Regions from separate parts of the Exiguobacterium sp. RIT341 genome, predicted to be linked through region 2. Evidence: riboswitches for the same ligand, from Rfam matches in the RefSeq annotation. Region 2 holds a riboswitch; the other holds the start of a gene.
What was found. A riboswitch is a leader RNA that binds a small molecule or an ion and turns the genes downstream of it on or off. The one in region 2 is predicted to bind S-adenosylmethionine.
Positions count from the first base shown of each region.

Region 1: linked by a shared signal. The riboswitch ahead of BW42_RS09805 (methionine ABC transporter ATP-binding protein) and the one ahead of BW42_RS10620 (carboxylesterase) in region 2 are both predicted to bind S-adenosylmethionine.

Region 1 covers NZ_JFYW01000008.1:161,867-170,078, forward strand. Annotated here, with positions in the region: gene BW42_RS09795 (alpha-glucosidase) at 1-1,226, opposite strand, end outside; gene BW42_RS09800 (aminotransferase class I/II-fold pyridoxal phosphate-dependent enzyme) at 1,375-2,562, shown strand; SAM riboswitch class I at 2,625-2,729, shown strand; gene BW42_RS09805 (methionine ABC transporter ATP-binding protein) at 2,815-3,828, shown strand; gene BW42_RS09810 (methionine ABC transporter permease) at 3,818-4,483, shown strand; gene BW42_RS09815 (MetQ/NlpA family ABC transporter substrate-binding protein) at 4,511-5,326, shown strand; gene BW42_RS09820 (GNAT family N-acetyltransferase) at 5,387-5,884, opposite strand; gene BW42_RS09825 (CAP domain-containing protein) at 5,972-6,850, opposite strand; gene BW42_RS09835 (hypothetical protein) at 7,201-7,557, shown strand; gene BW42_RS09840 (FN3 associated domain-containing protein) at 7,575-8,212, opposite strand, start outside.
Region 2 covers NZ_JFYW01000008.1:339,994-348,205, forward strand. Annotated here, with positions in the region: gene BW42_RS10615 (methionine ABC transporter ATP-binding protein) at 1-754, opposite strand, end outside; SAM riboswitch class I at 841-944, opposite strand; SAM riboswitch class I at 1,194-1,295, shown strand; gene BW42_RS10620 (carboxylesterase) at 1,363-2,121, shown strand; gene BW42_RS10625 (thymidine kinase) at 2,204-2,818, opposite strand; gene BW42_RS10630 (DedA family protein) at 3,002-3,652, shown strand; gene BW42_RS10635 (type B 50S ribosomal protein L31) at 3,688-3,933, opposite strand; gene rho (transcription termination factor Rho) at 4,025-5,398, opposite strand; gene BW42_RS10645 (C40 family peptidase) at 5,754-6,431, shown strand; gene glpX (class II fructose-bisphosphatase) at 6,831-7,796, opposite strand; gene murA (UDP-N-acetylglucosamine 1-carboxyvinyltransferase) at 7,829-8,212, opposite strand, start outside.

The DNA.
Region 1 (8,212 bases), 180 kb from region 2:
GTACCGTCCCACTGCATCGGCGTGCGGGAGTTATCGCGTGCGAGTAACTGCATTGACGAGAGTACGACCTCCGGATCCTCGCCGCCAGCGACGCGCTCTTCATATCGATTGCGAAAGGCGACGTCTTGATAGAGCGACGGATCCGAGAAGCGAATCCCCGTCATCCCAATCTCTTCTCCTTGATACACGTATGGAATGCCAGGTAATGTATGCAACATCAAACCGAGTAGTTTCGCACTCTCGACTCGGTATCGTTCACTGCCGAAGCGGGTCACTTGTCGCGTATGATCGTGGTTGTTGAGAAACTGTGAATTGACGCCTAACGGATACAAGACGTCATACCATCGTTTCTGAATTTCCTTGAAACGTAAAAGATCCATCGCCTCCATGTCGTCCGCGATTTCGAAGTGAAACAGCGTCCGAAGTTCTTCACGTTCTTCACTGACATATAACAGACCGTCTTCCGGACCAACGAACGGAATCTCACCGACCGTGAACAAGTCTTTCCCGGCAAGGACGTTCGCATGCATTTCCTGAAGGAAGTCGTGCACACCTGGTTGATTCCCGAGATACGATAGATTAAACGGATTGACGACATCCTCAAGCGAACGTTTTTTGATCAAGTTGATGACGTCCATCCGGAAACCGTCAATCCCTTGAGCGATCCACCAGTTCATCATGTCGTAGATCGCTTGCCGGACAGCCGGTTGTTCCCAGTTTAAGTCCGGTTGCTCTTTCGCAAAGGAATGGAAATAATATTGTTCGCGCTCTTCACTCCACGTCCACGGGCTCGGCGCAAAGTACGACCGCCAATTGTTCGGGGGAGTCTCTTTCGTTCCATCTTTCCAGATGTACCAATCATCCTTGTCGTGGATTCGGTCTCGCGACTGACGGAACCAGTCATGCTGGTCACTCGTATGATTGACGACCAAATCAAGAATTATCTTTAAGCCGCGTGCGTGAGCCGCTGTGATCAACTCTTGTAGATCGCCCATCGTCCCCGCCTTGTCCATGATCGTGTAATAATCGGCAATATCATAGCCATTATCGATGTCTGGAGAACGGTAACATGGATTTAACCAGACGATATCGACACCAAGCGATGCGATGTAATCTAGCTTGTCGATGACACCTCGCAAATCACCGATGCCGTCCCCATTCGAATCCTTAAAACTGCGCCAATAGACTTGATAGACGACTGCTTCTTTCCAGCTAGCTCGCTTCATCTCCTCACTCCTCTCCCTACTCTCTATTCCCGCTCCACATATCTGTACCTGTTTATTGGACGATTTTTTTGAATTTCAAAAAAGTTCTTTTCTTTTGACTGAATATTCGTTATCCTTGACGACAATACTACGAAGGAGGCACACATCCATGAAACATTTCGCTCCATCCATCGCCATCGATCGGCTTCCTGCTCCCGTTTTCGCTGAACTTGCGAACCGGATCGGTGCTGTGAAAGCTGCCGGACATGATGTCATCACCCTTGGTCAAGGAACACCCGATCAAACGACGCCCGTACATATTCTCGACGCCTTGAAACAGGCGATCGATGAGCCAACAAACCTTCAATATCCACCATTTCGTGGACATGATTTTCTAAAGCAAGCCGTCGCGAGCTTTTATGCGAACGAATTCGGCGTCACGATCGATCCGGCAACCGAGGTCGCAATTCTTCTCGGTAGTAAAGCCGGAATCGTCGCCTTACCACAAACGATCGTCAATCCTGGAGAAGGTGTCATCGTCCCGGATCCGGGGTACCCGGATTACCTGTCTGGAGCAGCACTTGCTGGTGCTTACCCGATTACGCTTCCATTGCTTGAGAAAAATAACTTCCTGCCGGATTACGATTTACTTGATACGACAGATGTCGAGCGCGCCCGGATGTTGTTCCTCAATTACCCGAGTAATCCGACAGGTGCGACAGCGACAGCAGAAGCCTTCGAACAGACAGTTGCCTTCGCGGATGCCCATGATATTTGTGTCGTCCATGATTTAGCCTACGGTGGCATCAGCTTTGATGGTCCCACACGAAGCTTCTTGCAGACGGAAGGGGCGAAAGATGTCGGAATCGAGTTGTTCTCACTCTCGAAACGCTTCAACATGTCTGGCTTCCGAATCGCTTTCGCGATCGGAAATCCGTCCGTCATCTCAAGCATCGAGACGTATCAGGAACATCTCTACGTCAGTGCCTTCACACCGATCCAACATGCAGCGACCGTTGCCCTGACGAGTGACCAAACATGTGTCCGTGAGTTAAGTAGCTTATATGAAACACGACGCGATGCATTGTTTACGAAACTCGATGCAATCGGCTGGAGTGGACCACGACCGGGCGGTTCCTTCTTCGTCTGGCTCCCCGTGCCGGAAGGATACACGTCCCAAAGCTTCACGGATCATCTGCTTGACGAAGCACACGTCGCCGTGACCCCTGGATCATTTTTTGGTGAATACGGCGAAGGATACGTACGGATCAGCTTAATTGCTGACGTCGAACGGCTAGAAGAGGCCGTCGAGCGAATTGGAACGCTCAACCTGTTCCGGACACCTGTTGCGGAATAATTCTGAAAAAACATTTGACAGATGGGAATCATTTCCGTTAAAGTAAATCCCAACAGCATAACTACTTATCGAGAGCGACCGAGGGATTAGGCCCAACGACGTCCGGCAACCACCTATCAGGAACGGTGCCACATCCTACAGAATGGATTCATTCTGAGAGATAAGTTACGAAATCTTACACTTTCGTCGCTTTTTTCTGGTTGCTCTGCTACTAGGAAAAAGCGACTTTTTTTTGTACAAGGAGATGAGCAAATGATTGAATTCAAACAGATTACGAAACGGTTCGTCCGAGACCGGACCCCGATTTTCGCATTACGGGATGTCGATTTGACGATTCAAAAAGGAGAAATCTTTGGGATCATCGGTGAATCCGGTGCCGGTAAGAGTACGTTACTTCGTCTGATCAACGGTCTCGAGCATCCGACACAAGGAACGGTCAAGGTCGACGGTGTCTCGCTCGGTGGGATGTCAAAAGCAGATTTGCGTCAACTTCGTTTGCGGACAGGAATGATCTTTCAGCATTTCCAATTGATCCAGTCGCGTAATGTCGCAGATAACATTGCTTTCGCACTGAAGGCTGCTGGCGTCAAACGAGCAGATTTTCCAGAACGGATCCGTGAACTCGTCTCACTCGTCGGACTCGAAGGATTCGAAACGAACTTCCCGAGTCAGTTGAGCGGCGGACAAAAACAGCGCGTTGGGATTGCCCGGGCACTCGCGAATGATCCAACCGTCTTGTTATGTGACGAAGCGACCTCTGCCCTTGATCCGGTCACGACGCTGCAGATTTTAGATTTGTTGAAAGATTTGAATGAACGACTCGGATTGACGATCGTCCTCATCACGCATGAGATCGATGTCGTCAAACAGATTTGCCATCGTGTCGCGGTCATGTCGCAAGGGGAAGTCGTCGAAGTCGCCTCTACATACGATTTGTTCAGTCAAGCCAAACATCCGGTGACACAACATTACGTCGACACGGCACTCCAGATCGAGCTACCGGAACGCATCTTGCAAGCGACACCGGGAAAGATCATCCGCCTGCAGTTCACGGGCGAGAAGACCGGTGAAAGTACGTTATCGGAAGCCATCCGTCGATACGATATCTCGGTCAGCATCCTGCACGGAAAAGTCGATTACATCCAAGACGTCGCTTTTGGTGTCTTAATCGTCAGCTTGACGGGATCCTCCGATCAAATCGCACCTGCCCTCGACTGGCTTGCGGCGGAACTTCATACACTCGAGGTGATTCAGGATGTGGCTTGATCGTATACAAACGATGTTACCCGAGTTGTTGAAGGCACTTGGTGAGACGGCGTGGATGGTTGGCATTTCGCTTGCCTTCGCATTGGTCGTCGGGATTCCACTCGGGATTCTCCTGTTCGTCACCGACCGCGGTTTATTCTTTCAAAACATTGCCATCCGACGTGTCCTTGACTTCGTCGTCAACATCGTCCGGTCCTTGCCGTTCATCATCTTGCTTGTTGCCCTCATTCCATTAACGAAATTTTTGCTTGATAATACGATTGGTCCGACAGCAGCATCCGTCAGCCTCAGTGTCGCAGCGATTCCGTTTCTCGCACGACTCGTTGAAACATCACTGCGTGAGATTCCACCTGGTTTAATCGAAGCAGCGGAAGCGTGCGGAGCGAAACCATTACGGATCATCGTCAGTATCCTTTTACCAGAAGCACTCCCTGGCATCATTCAGGGCATCACGCTAACGACGATCAGTTTGATCGGCTTCTCGGCGATGGCTGGGATCGTCGGCGGCGGAGGTGTCGGTGACCTCGCGATCCGCTTCGGCTATTATCGCTATGATAATCTCATCATGATCGTGACGATCGTTGTCCTCATCGTCATCGTCCAGAGCATTCAAGCACTTGGCAATCAACTGGCGCGAAAAACAGACAAGCGCTAATCATACATATAAAGGGAGAGTTGAATCATGAAAAAACGATATGCCTTTTTAGCGACAGCCTTACTCGGTGCAGGAATCCTCGCAGGATGCGGAGACAGCAGCGCTGATGAAAAAGACAAGACAATCAAGATTGGGGCGACAAGCGGTCCTTATAGCGACATGGTCAAACAAGCGATTCAACCGCAACTCGAAAAGAAAGGCTATAAAGTCGAAATCGTCGAATTCAGCGATTATATCCAACCAAACATCGCACTCGGTAGTGGCAATATCGATGCCAACTTATTCCAACACTCGATTTACCTGAAGACGTTCTCTAAAGAAAAGAAGCTCGACCTTAAAGGGCTCATCACTGTCCCGACGGCACCGATGGGACTGTATAGTAAAACGGCGAAGACACTTGACGACGTCAAGACAGGCGCTGAAGTCGCGACACCGAACGATCCAACGAACCAGGCACGCGCGCTGAACCTCTTGGCAGAACAAGGCTGGATCAAACTGAAGCCAGATGTCGATCCACTGACCGTCTCAGAGAAAGATATCGTCAAAAATCCGAAGAAACTCGTCATCAAGCCGCTTGAAGCAGCGCAACTGCCACGTGCCATCGAAAGCGTTGATGTCTCAGCAGTTCCAGGAAACTTCGCGCTTGCTGCGAAATTCGATTTACTCGATGCGTTAGCACTTGAGACGATGGACGAGCAATACCGGAACCTCATTGCTGTCCAAACGAAAGATGCAGACTCACAAGTCGCGAAAGACCTGAAGACAGCTGTCGAATCCGATGCATTCAACACAGTCATCGAAAAATCATTCAAAGGTTTCAGCAAACCAAATTGGGCAAACTGATTTTAAAAACGACCGGAATTCAAAAGAGATCATCTCTCATTGAATTTCGGTCGTTTTGTGTTAGAACCGATACCACATGAGTTCTTCATCATGATAGGTATCATCGATTTTCAACGCCCGCGGTTCAATCGCGTACGATTCGAAGCCAAGCGACCGATACAAGGCTTTAGCGGCTTCATTCGTCCGAACGACCGAGAGATGAACCTGCTCGATCCAAGGACGTTCCTCTAATGCCCGTAATGCCTCTTGTACCAATTGCTGTCCGACCTGCTGTTTTCTGATGCTTGGAGTGACGTACATCGCAAATAAATTGGCTCGATGTCGCATCTTGTCTAGCTCGGAGCAGACAACGGTGACGACCCCAACGAGTTGCGCTTCATGAAAGGCACCGAACGTCGCTGCCTGTTCGCTCTGAAACCGCGTAGCATACCGGTCGACCGGTCGATCTTTTTCCGCTTCATAATCGGAGCCGAACGCTTCCGGATGATTCTGTAATGCTTCTAATCGCAATGCTTTATAGAGTACTGCATCTTCTGGATTCAATCGACGGATTTCCAATCGCCCCACCTCCTGCCTTTAGTATAAAACAAACAATCTCATGAAAAAGAGAACGACATCGTGAAATGTCATCCTCTTTTTACATACTTAAGGTGTTCGGAAATTAATCGTGAAGTACGGTGCATTGTCTCGGAATGCCACACCGACATCGGCTTGCTTGTACTCTTTTTTCAAAATATTTTCTCGGTGTCCTTGTGAATTCATTAGACCCCAATGCGCGGCAAAGACGTTCGGATACCCCATCGAGAGGTTTTCACCAGCATAGCTGAACGTGATTCCTCCGCGTTTCATCCGGTCGAACGGATCACGACCTTGTGGATCTGTATGCGAGAAGAAATTATGTTTCGCCATGTTTTCGCTGTGACCACGGGTGACCGGCTTCAATGCTGTGTACGGTGCTAACGGATTCAACTTATAGTCAGCGCGTTCCCAGTTCATCAAGCGAAGCATTAATTTCTCATCCGTCGTCCGTAGCGCATTTGATGACGTACCGTAGAAGCCTTTTTTCTCCGCTTCGACGTCTTTCGGAATCGCAAGTGTCGCTTTGACTTTATTGCCGTCATGTTGATCGAAGAAGTACGTTACATAGTTCCCTTTCTTCTCATAAACGGCGGCATGGTCCAGATTCAGCATGTAGTTTGTGTTGCCTTTACGATAGGACTTCACTGCGGACCACCCCTTTTTCTTCAAAGAGGATTCCGTATCCTTATTCAATACTGCACCTTGTGTCGTCACACCGTTTTTGAAACGATATTTTCCGTAGTCCTTACCATCCTTCGTTAAGGCGACGAATTCTTCCGTTGAAGTCCGTCTGACTTCCCAGTCATATCCGGGATACTCACTGCTATATCGATCAATCAGCTTGCCGCCACTTTTCGGGTAATCGGCTTCTGCCTGTTCCATTGGAATGTTTTCGTAGCCGAAAAAGGCTACCGCTGCTACTCCGATGATCAACCATTTTTTCATGTCGTCGTTTCGCCTCCTTTAATCTCATTACCTTTATTTTAAAAGAAATTGTTTCCCCCGAACAGTCATTGGCTCTCATTTGTCTAAATCACATCTTCTGTCCACAAACCTGACACATTTCATGAGAACGCTCTTCCTTTAGTGAAATGCTTTCTTTTAAACGATTCTTGAAAACATTTAGTACAGAGACTAAAGTATATTCCCCTTTTCTTAAAATGTGTGAACATTCTTTTATTTCATTCTCAGCGAATTTTGGTTGCTCTCCGAATCTTGACTCGGTATCATTAAAATTCGTAAGCCAAACTTTCAATGCTTTTCCAAATAACATAATGATATGAAGGAGCTGACCTATGGTTTTACTGTATTTCATTTATGAATCCATTGCCTTTTTACCCATTCAACAATACTTATTCTCCGGCTGGATGATCCTTGTCGCCTTGACTGTATCCTTTAGCTTAGCCAATGCCCACGAAGATGTTCGTCTCAATCAACGACTTGGATTTGAAATACTCGTTCCAGGTTCCGGTATGTTGCTCTCAAAACAATTCATTCCTGGTCTCGCTATCATTCTATTATTGATCATCATTCACTTCACGTATATGTTCCGTGCCATCCCGTTACCCGTTGCCTTAATTTCCACACTCTCGATCAGTACACTCTCACTTCTTTTACTCTTTATCCCAGCACGCAAAAAAGCGGACCGCTAAGTCCGCTTTTTTTGATTTTATTGGTATTTCGTTGTTTCAGCTAGTTTGTATTTGTTCGACAATTCAAGCCAGATCGTTTTGCCTTTGATTGTCTTCACTTGAATGTATGGACGCCCCTGTGACACGCGAAGTGCGAGCAATTCACCTTGTTGATCGGCGTGTGTTTCACTGGCTTTATCCCAGTTGCGACCCAATTTACGTTCAATGAAGATATGTTTTCCTTTTTGAACAGCACGCCAGATACCGACTTCTGCCGTTCCTTTGACCGGTACTGCCGTTTGTGCACCTTGAATCGAGATGATCGCTGGATCGTGGTCACTCGCGCTACCGTCTGCTTCCATGTAATCCGAGTTGATGTTGACGATATCCGACGATGTATACGACTTCAAGTTATTCGAAATTAAGATATGGTCGAGTACTTGCGCATTTCCGTTGTAGACGTACGAGTAACGCTCAGATTTCGGAAGATCATCGACTGTGTTCCAGAGATTTTTCCCTTTCAGGATGTCTAACGTTTCTGAAAACTGGAAGTCGTTGAGGTCACCAAGAACGACGACATTCGAATCTTTGACTTCCGTCTTCAATTCAGAAACGAAGTTTTGGACGATGTTCGCAATCGCATGACGCTGGACTTCACTCTTACGAACGACCGGTT
Region 2 (8,212 bases):
ATGCCGGAATTTCATCATGCATGACGGAGCGGACGAAGTTTTTCGCTGTCTCGGTCTGCGGATTCGAAAAGACATCAAAGACTGTTCCTGACTCGATCAGCTTCCCGGCTTCGATGACGGCGACCCGGTCACAAATCTCCCGGATGACGCCCATCTCATGGGTGATCAAGAGAATGGTGATCCCGTATTCCGCATTGATGCGTTTTAATAACTGGAGAATATGATGTGTCGTCTGAGGATCGAGTGCTGACGTCGCTTCGTCACATAAGAGCACGGATGGTTGCGTCGCTAGTGCCCGGGCGATGCCGACACGTTGCTTTTGTCCGCCGGATAATTGATCCGGGTAATGATCCGCCTTGTCCGCAAGATCGACGAATTCGAGTAATTCCGTCACCCGGCGACGAATCTCGTCTTTCTTGACACCTGCGAGAACGAGTGGTTTCGCAACGTTCGTAAAGACCGTGTTTGCATTCAATAGATTGAAGTGTTGAAAGATCATCCCGATCCGCTGTTTCGCTTGGCGTAATTTTTTTGGTGATAGTTGTGTTAAATCTTCCCCGTCGACCGTCACTGTTCCTGACGTCGGTCGTTCTAACAGGTTGACGCAGCGGAGCAATGAACTTTTCCCGGCACCGCTAAAGCCGATGACACCGAAGATTTCGCCTTTCTCGATCGTCAGGTCGACACCGTCGAGTGCTGCGATCGTCTGATCCTTCGTGACGTACGTTTTTTTGACTTGATGAAATGCAATCATTCCGTTTTCCCCCTTCATTCAACAAAAAAGGTCCCTTCTTGAGAAACAAGAAGAGACCTGGATCCGCACAGTGGCAGAATCCACTCCACTCATCTCTCAGACATCTGTCTGATGGAATTGGCACAGTGCTCATAATGAGTCTGTTGCCGAGGTTTCGTAGGGCCAGTCCCTCCACCTCTCTGGATAAGTATTGCGGTATGAAATTCGTATGTGTGTTGTTGCGTTGTTGCTTATGTCGTAAAACTAATTTTTACATTACGGGTCGAACCTTTAAAAGTCAACCAACTTTGCAAAAATAATCCATTTGTCGCATATCGATTGAGTCATAAGTTATGAGTTAGCTGAAAGAACAAATCACGATTCGTCCAGAACGATTTGACAAGGCATTTTCGGTCGTGCTACCATCGTTTCAATGATTAATCCGACAATTCCAATATGATATTTATCAAGAGTGAACGAGAGACCTGGCTCTATGACTTCACGGCAACCTGCAATCTGTAAGGTGCTCCGACCAGCAAAGCGCGGCTTTGGATGATACGGTGAAAAACTCGTGGGCGTCCAAGCAGTGACGTTGACGAGTTTTTTTCACGAATGGAGGAAAAATAGTAATGATGAACTATCCTGTATTGACTGGTGCTGAAGCATTTTATCTTCAAGGTGGACCGATTGGCATTTTAATCTGTCATGGTTTTAATGCGACCCCGCAAAGTGTTCGGGACGTCGGTGAGGCATTTGCTGCTAAAGGATTCACTGTCTATGCTCCACGTTTGCGTGGTCACGGGACGAACGTCCGTGAGTTCGAACAATCGACTGCTCGATGTTGGAAGCAGAGCCTGCAAGACGGCTATGCATGTTTACAAGAAACATGCGATCAAGTCTTCGTCATCGGTCAATCGATGGGCGCGACGCTCGCACTATCGCTCGCCGCTGACGGGATTCCATTTTCAGGCATCATTACGATCAATGCCGCTCTCTCCGTTCCGTCTTATGAAGCATTGTCGTTTGAAGATGGTCCACAGTACTTACCAGAAGGGGCACCGGATATCAAACGGTCTGCTTTCGAAATCATCTATGACCTCGTTCCGAGTCGTTGTGCATTCGAACTCGTCCGCTTGATGGATGAGACGAAAGGACGCCTTGGATCGATCCTTCTACCGACATTGATTCTTTACTCGGCAACCGATCACGTCGTTCCGCCGTCGAGCTCGGATTATCTGCATCAGCATATCGGGACGAATGATAAACGAATCTACTGTCTCCTCAACTCGTACCACGTCGCGACCCTCGATCATGATCAGGATTTGATCGTGCGTGAGACGATTCGTTTCATCGAACGCTCGAGTCGTTTCTCACAGGAAACGGGATAATAAAAAAACAGCTATTCGTCTTCACTTAGAAGCGAACAGCTGTTACATCAAAGGACGACCATCATCGGTTCGTCTTTTTTGTTTATCCTTTTTGGTGCTGCATCGTTTGGAGCGGCTTCGGCTTTCCTGGCACTTCATGGCAGTGGCGGCACCGTGGCTCATACGATTCTGAAGCGCCGACTAAAATGATCGGATCATCATAGTTCGCTGGTTTTCCATCAATCAAACGTTGTGTCCGGGAAGCCGGATCGCCACATGAGAGACAGATCGCCTGAAGTTTCGTCACAAATTCTGCGCGCGCCAGTAATTCCGGCATCTTGCCAAATGGCTCTGCCCGGAAATCCTGATCGAGTCCTGCACAAATGACGCGTTTTCCGTCTTGCGCAAGTGCTTCGATGACTTGAACGATCTCATCATCAAAGAATTGAACTTCATCAATTCCGACAATTTGTGTTTCTTCCGCTACTGCTGCATAGAGATCACGACTCGTCGCCATTGGAATCGCCACGACGGAATTTCCGATGTGAGAGACGACATGCTCTTCATGGTACCGGTCATCGATTGCCGGCTTGAATACTTGAACGGGCAGTTTGCCGTACTGTGCCCGTCTGACACGACGAATCAACTCTTCCGATTTCCCGGAAAACATACTGCCACAAATTACTTCGATCCAGCCGTACTGATTTATTACATGCATCATCGTCCGACACCGTCCTCTAAAAATAGTCACTTTAACGAGTATAGCTCGAAACGGTATTGAGAAAAAGGGTTGACTTCCGGAAATCAAAATTCATTTTTTCTTTACCTAGAATTTTTGTCCTTTCATTCCAACCTTCATCCATTTCCTGTACACTAAAGAAGAAGATTCTCGCGAAAGAAGGTGTCCCCGATTCATCATCTCTTACATGACATTCTGCACCAATATGGCGCCCTTGGTCTTTCCGTCCTTCTCGCAGGTGGTATCGTGGGATTGCCGGTTCCTGATGAGACCTTGCTCGTCCTGTCCGGTTTTTGGATGCATCAAGGCAATCTACCGCTGTTCGGTACGATTCTTGCCGCTTACGCTGGCAGTTGCATTGGAATGACGATTAGCTACGTGCTGGGCTTAAAACTCGGCATGCCCCTGTTGCATCGCGTCGGACCAAAGATGCGCATCTCAGAAAAACACATTCTCTCCGCTGAAGCCGGATTTCGTCGTTACGGCAAATCGGTCTTGATCATCGGTTACTACATACCTGGTCTTCGCCAACTCTCTGCCTTTTTTGCAGGTGTTTCAAAAATGCCGTTTCGCATTTTTGCGAGTTACGCGTATACAGGTGCTTTGATTTGGGTCAGTGTGTTCTTGGGCGCCGGCTACTTTGTTGGTCGTCATATCTCGTTCCATAAAGTCGTCGACTACATCTTGGCACATCCAGATGCTATGCCGTACTTGATCGGGATCGTCGGCGGGATTGCTTTCTCGTTCGTCTTAAAGACGTACCTTACGTACCGTTCGCAATTCAGCCTATACAAAAACAGCCTGCTTCCGTAATGGAGGCAGGCTGTTTTTTAAGAACCGGCAAGTAATTACTTGCGGCCGTATTTTTTGTTGAAGCGATCGACACGACCATCTGCCGCGTTGAACTTTTGACGACCTGTGTAGAATGGGTGCGAGTCTGAAGACACATCCACACGGATGAGTGGGTACTCGTTACCATCTTCCCAAGTGATCGTTTCGTTCGAAGAACGAGTAGAACCGCTTAAGAATTTGTACTCAGTCGTTGAATCCATAAATACTACTTTGTTGTAGTTAGGGTGAATTCCTTGTTTCATGGTTGATTTCTCTCCTTCCGCCCTGGTCCATTTGCTGAGCCAGAGTAAGTTACCTTCCTATACTAAACGATTTTTTTACGCGTCGCAATAGTTATTTTTCCGTCGTCGTTTCCTTCTTGACGGTACGCGGTTTAGCAGGTGCACGTCGAACCGTCTTCTTCTTTTCTTTCTCAAGTTCAGCAAAAAATTCTTCATTATTTTTCGTGTCGCGAATCTTACGCAGGAACGTATCGACGAACTCGTTCGACTCGTTCATCGTCCGACGAATCGTCCAGAGCGCATCGAGTTGCTCTTTCGGAAGCAAGAGTTCTTCCTTCCGCGTACCTGATTTGCGAATGTCGATTGCCGGGAAGATTCGGCGTTCCGACAGCTTACGATCGAGATGTAGCTCCATGTTTCCTGTTCCTTTGAATTCCTCATAGATGACGTCATCCATGCGGGATCCCGTCTCGACGAGTGCCGTCGCAAGAATCGTCAAACTGCCACCATGTTCGATGTTTCGCGCCGCACCAAAGAACCGTTTTGGTTTGTGGAACGCTGCTGGGTCAATCCCCCCTGAAAGCGTCCGTCCGCTTTGCGGCACTGTTAAGTTATACGCACGAGTCAAACGCGTGATCGAATCCATCAAGATGACGACATCTTTTTTATGTTCGACAAGTCGCATCGCCCGTTCAAGGACAAGTTCAGAAATCCGCACATGGTTGTCCGGTGTTTCGTCGAACGTTGAACTGACGACGTCTGCTCCCGGAACCGAACGCTCGATGTCAGTTACTTCCTCTGGTCGCTCATCGATCAATAGAATGATCAGCTCGACATCCGGATGATTCTCTTGAATCGAGTTCGCGATTTCTTTGAGGAGTGACGTCTTCCCTGCTTTTGGTGGTGCGACGATCAAACCGCGTTGTCCAAACCCAACTGGTGCAATCATATCCATGACACGAACCGATAAATGACGTGGCTCTGTCTCAAGACGCATTAAACGATCCGGATAGATCGGTGTCAGCGCCGGGAAGAACAAACGGTTACGCGCTGTATCCGGTGCTTCGCCGTTGACGGCTTCCACACTAAGTAACCCTTGGAAACGTTCGTTTTCCTTCGGTGGGCGTACTTTACCTGTGACGACATCACCATTACGTAGATTGAAGCGTCGGATTTGAGAAGCGGCGATATAGATATCTTCAGAGGATTGGGAATAATTGATAGGGCGAAGGAAGCCGAAGCCACCATCGTTTTGCATTTGTGGATTACCAGGGATGACTTCAAGTACCCCTTCGAGGAAATAAAGACCTGTTGATTCCGCCTGTGCTTTTAGAATCTTGAACATCAACTCACGCTTACGGGCTTCCCGATATTGCGGGACATTCTTCGTCTTTGCGATTTCATATAATTCTTTTAATGTCAGCTGGCTCAATTGAGCCAAAGTATAGGAACGTTCAGGTTTATCTTTTTTATCAGTTGTTGGCATGTTTTTCACCTATTCTTTATAAATTCAACTGCATTCAGCATACTTCCATACATACATCAGGAGGTATGTAATTTCTTTCGTGAACTAAAGGTATCATATTTTTTTAAATTCGTCGTCAACAATCCTTTGCGTTTCTTACTTTGTAATATTCAAGGATATTATTTCAGTTATGTTACAAAAGCATCTATTTTGTCTTCTAACTGAAAAAACGTTTTTAAGGGCGCACATGCTAAGATATTCCTGCAGACAAAATTCTTACACAGTTGTAAGGTTCACTGCTTAATCACACACTTAATGATTTCATCATATAACTTACGGACGCAACACACTACATTAAAACGGAGGAATTCTTAACATGAAACGTTTTCTAGCATCGATCGCGACAGCAGCCTTAGTGGTTTCAGGTTTTACATCAGTGGGTACAGGTAAAGTTGAAGCAGCAACAGTCACGAAAGTCAAGATCACGGACAACGGTCTTCGTGTTCGGACAGCTCCTTCTACGAAAGCAAGCATCGTCGGGAAAGTCAACGCTGGTCAAGTCTTTACATACAAAGGCAAATCAGGCAGCTGGACAAAAATCTCATACGGCGGTAAAACACGTTATGTCTTCTCACAATACACAAAGACATACAAATCATCTTCAAGCGCTAAAAAATCAACAAGCACATCTTCTAAACGGACAAAAATCCTGAACGAAGCAGCAAAACATAAAGGTACACCATACGTATGGGGCGGAACAACGACTCGTGGATTCGACTGCTCTGGTTTCACAAGCTACGTTTACAAGAAAGCGGCTGGTAAAACATTGCCACGTACGTCTTCTTCACAATATTCTTCTTCTAAGAAAGTCAGTGTTTCAAGCGTACAACCAGGAGATCTTGTCTTCTTCTCACACGGTAGCGGCATTCAACACGTCGGGATCGCAACAAGTAAGTCAAGCATGGTTAACTCAGAAACAGGTGGCGTTAAATACTCAAGCTTCAAATCAGGGTACTGGGGTTCACGCCTTGTCGGCGCAGGATCTTACCTTTAATTCATCATCTCAAAGCGGTTGAGCATTGGCTCGATCGCTTTTTTTCATCTCATTCAATTCATAAGAAGGAAATAGGATGCATGTCTTCATCACAGGTGCTTCAAGAGGTCTTGGTCGTGAATTCGCTTATCTGCACGATCAGGAGATCACATCTTGCTCGTCAAACGTGAGGCAATGCTCTTCAAAACGAAATTTCATGTCGAGCGATTTGGAGGTACTGCAATCTTCCCATACGATTTAACGAAGCGGAAAACGTTAGCACATTTCCTTTTCCTCTAGGAATTGAGGATGAACGTCTTGATTCCTAGAAACATAGCAAAAAGAGTTGGTGTTTCGGAAATTATCCGAAACACCAACTCTTTTTTATCGATCAAGTCCTCACGTATGAGTCCGTCTCTTTTACTTAATGACAAGCTTCGGTTTTTTCTTAAACGAGTGAATGCCTTCAACGAAGCGAACCGTTCCGGATTTCGCACGCATGACGACAGAGTGTGTCTGACCGCCTTGTGCCGTGAACTGGACACCTTTCATCAACTCACTGTCCGTGACCCCTGTCGCAGCAAAGATACAGTCGTCTCCTGCGACGAGATCGTCCATCATGAGAATCTTCGATGGATCTTCGATGCCCATCTTCTTACAACGTTCGATCTCGGCATCGTCTGCTGGTAACAAGCGCCCTTGGAGCTCTCCACCGAGACACTTCAAGGCAACGGCAGCAAGAACGCCTTCCGGTGCGCCACCTGAACCGAGCAAGATATCAATCCCTGTATGCGGGAACGCCGTATTGATCGCACCAGCAACGTCACCGTCACCAATCAAGCGAATCCGTGCCCCTGTTGCCCGAATCCGTTGAATGATTTCTTCATGACGTTCGCGATCAAGGATCGAGACGACGACGTCTTCGATTTCCTTGTTCTTCGCCTTTGCGACGGCTGCGATGTTTTCTTCAATCGTCGCATCCAGACTGATGTGTCCTGCTGCTTCTGGACCAACTGCAATCTTATCCATGTACATGTCCGGTGCATGGAGTAAATCTCCCGCATCCGCAACAGCGAGGACAGCAAGTGCGCCCCATGTTCCTTTTGCGACGATATTCGTTCCTTCGAGCGGATCGACAGCGACGTCAAGTCGTGGTCCATACCCATTTCCTAGCTTTTCTCCAATGTAAAGCATCGGTGCTTCATCCATCTCGCCTTCCCCGATGACGACGGTTCCTTTCATCGGAATCGTATCGAAGACATCACGCATCGCGCTTGTTGCCGCATCATCCGCTTCATTCTTCAATCCTTTTCCCATCCAGCGTGCAGAGGCAAGTGCTGCCGCCTCCGTGACGCGTACAAGTTCCATTGATAGACTTCTCTCCATGTGTATGTCCCCTCTCCCTTGTTACAAATCGGTCAAATCGTTTCACGCCATACGAGGGCGCCTAGTTCCTTCAACTTCTGATCAAATCGTTCGTAACTCTGGTCAAGCACTTCTGCGTGGTGCAATGTCGTCTCCCCTGAAGCGAGAAGTCCCGCCAAGACAAGTGCTGCGCCACCGCGTGGATCTGGTGCCTCGATTTCCGTACCAAGTAAGGATTCGCCACCACGAATGATGATCGAAGCGTCTTCATGCGTGATTCGGGCGTTTAAGCGCCGCAACTCCTGTACATGTCGGAAACGTTGCGGGTACAACTTATCGACAACGATACTCGCTCCTTTCGCTTGCAACAACGCTGCCGAGATGACAGGTTGTAGATCGCTTGGAAATCCACCGTAGTGGAAGACACGAATATCGAC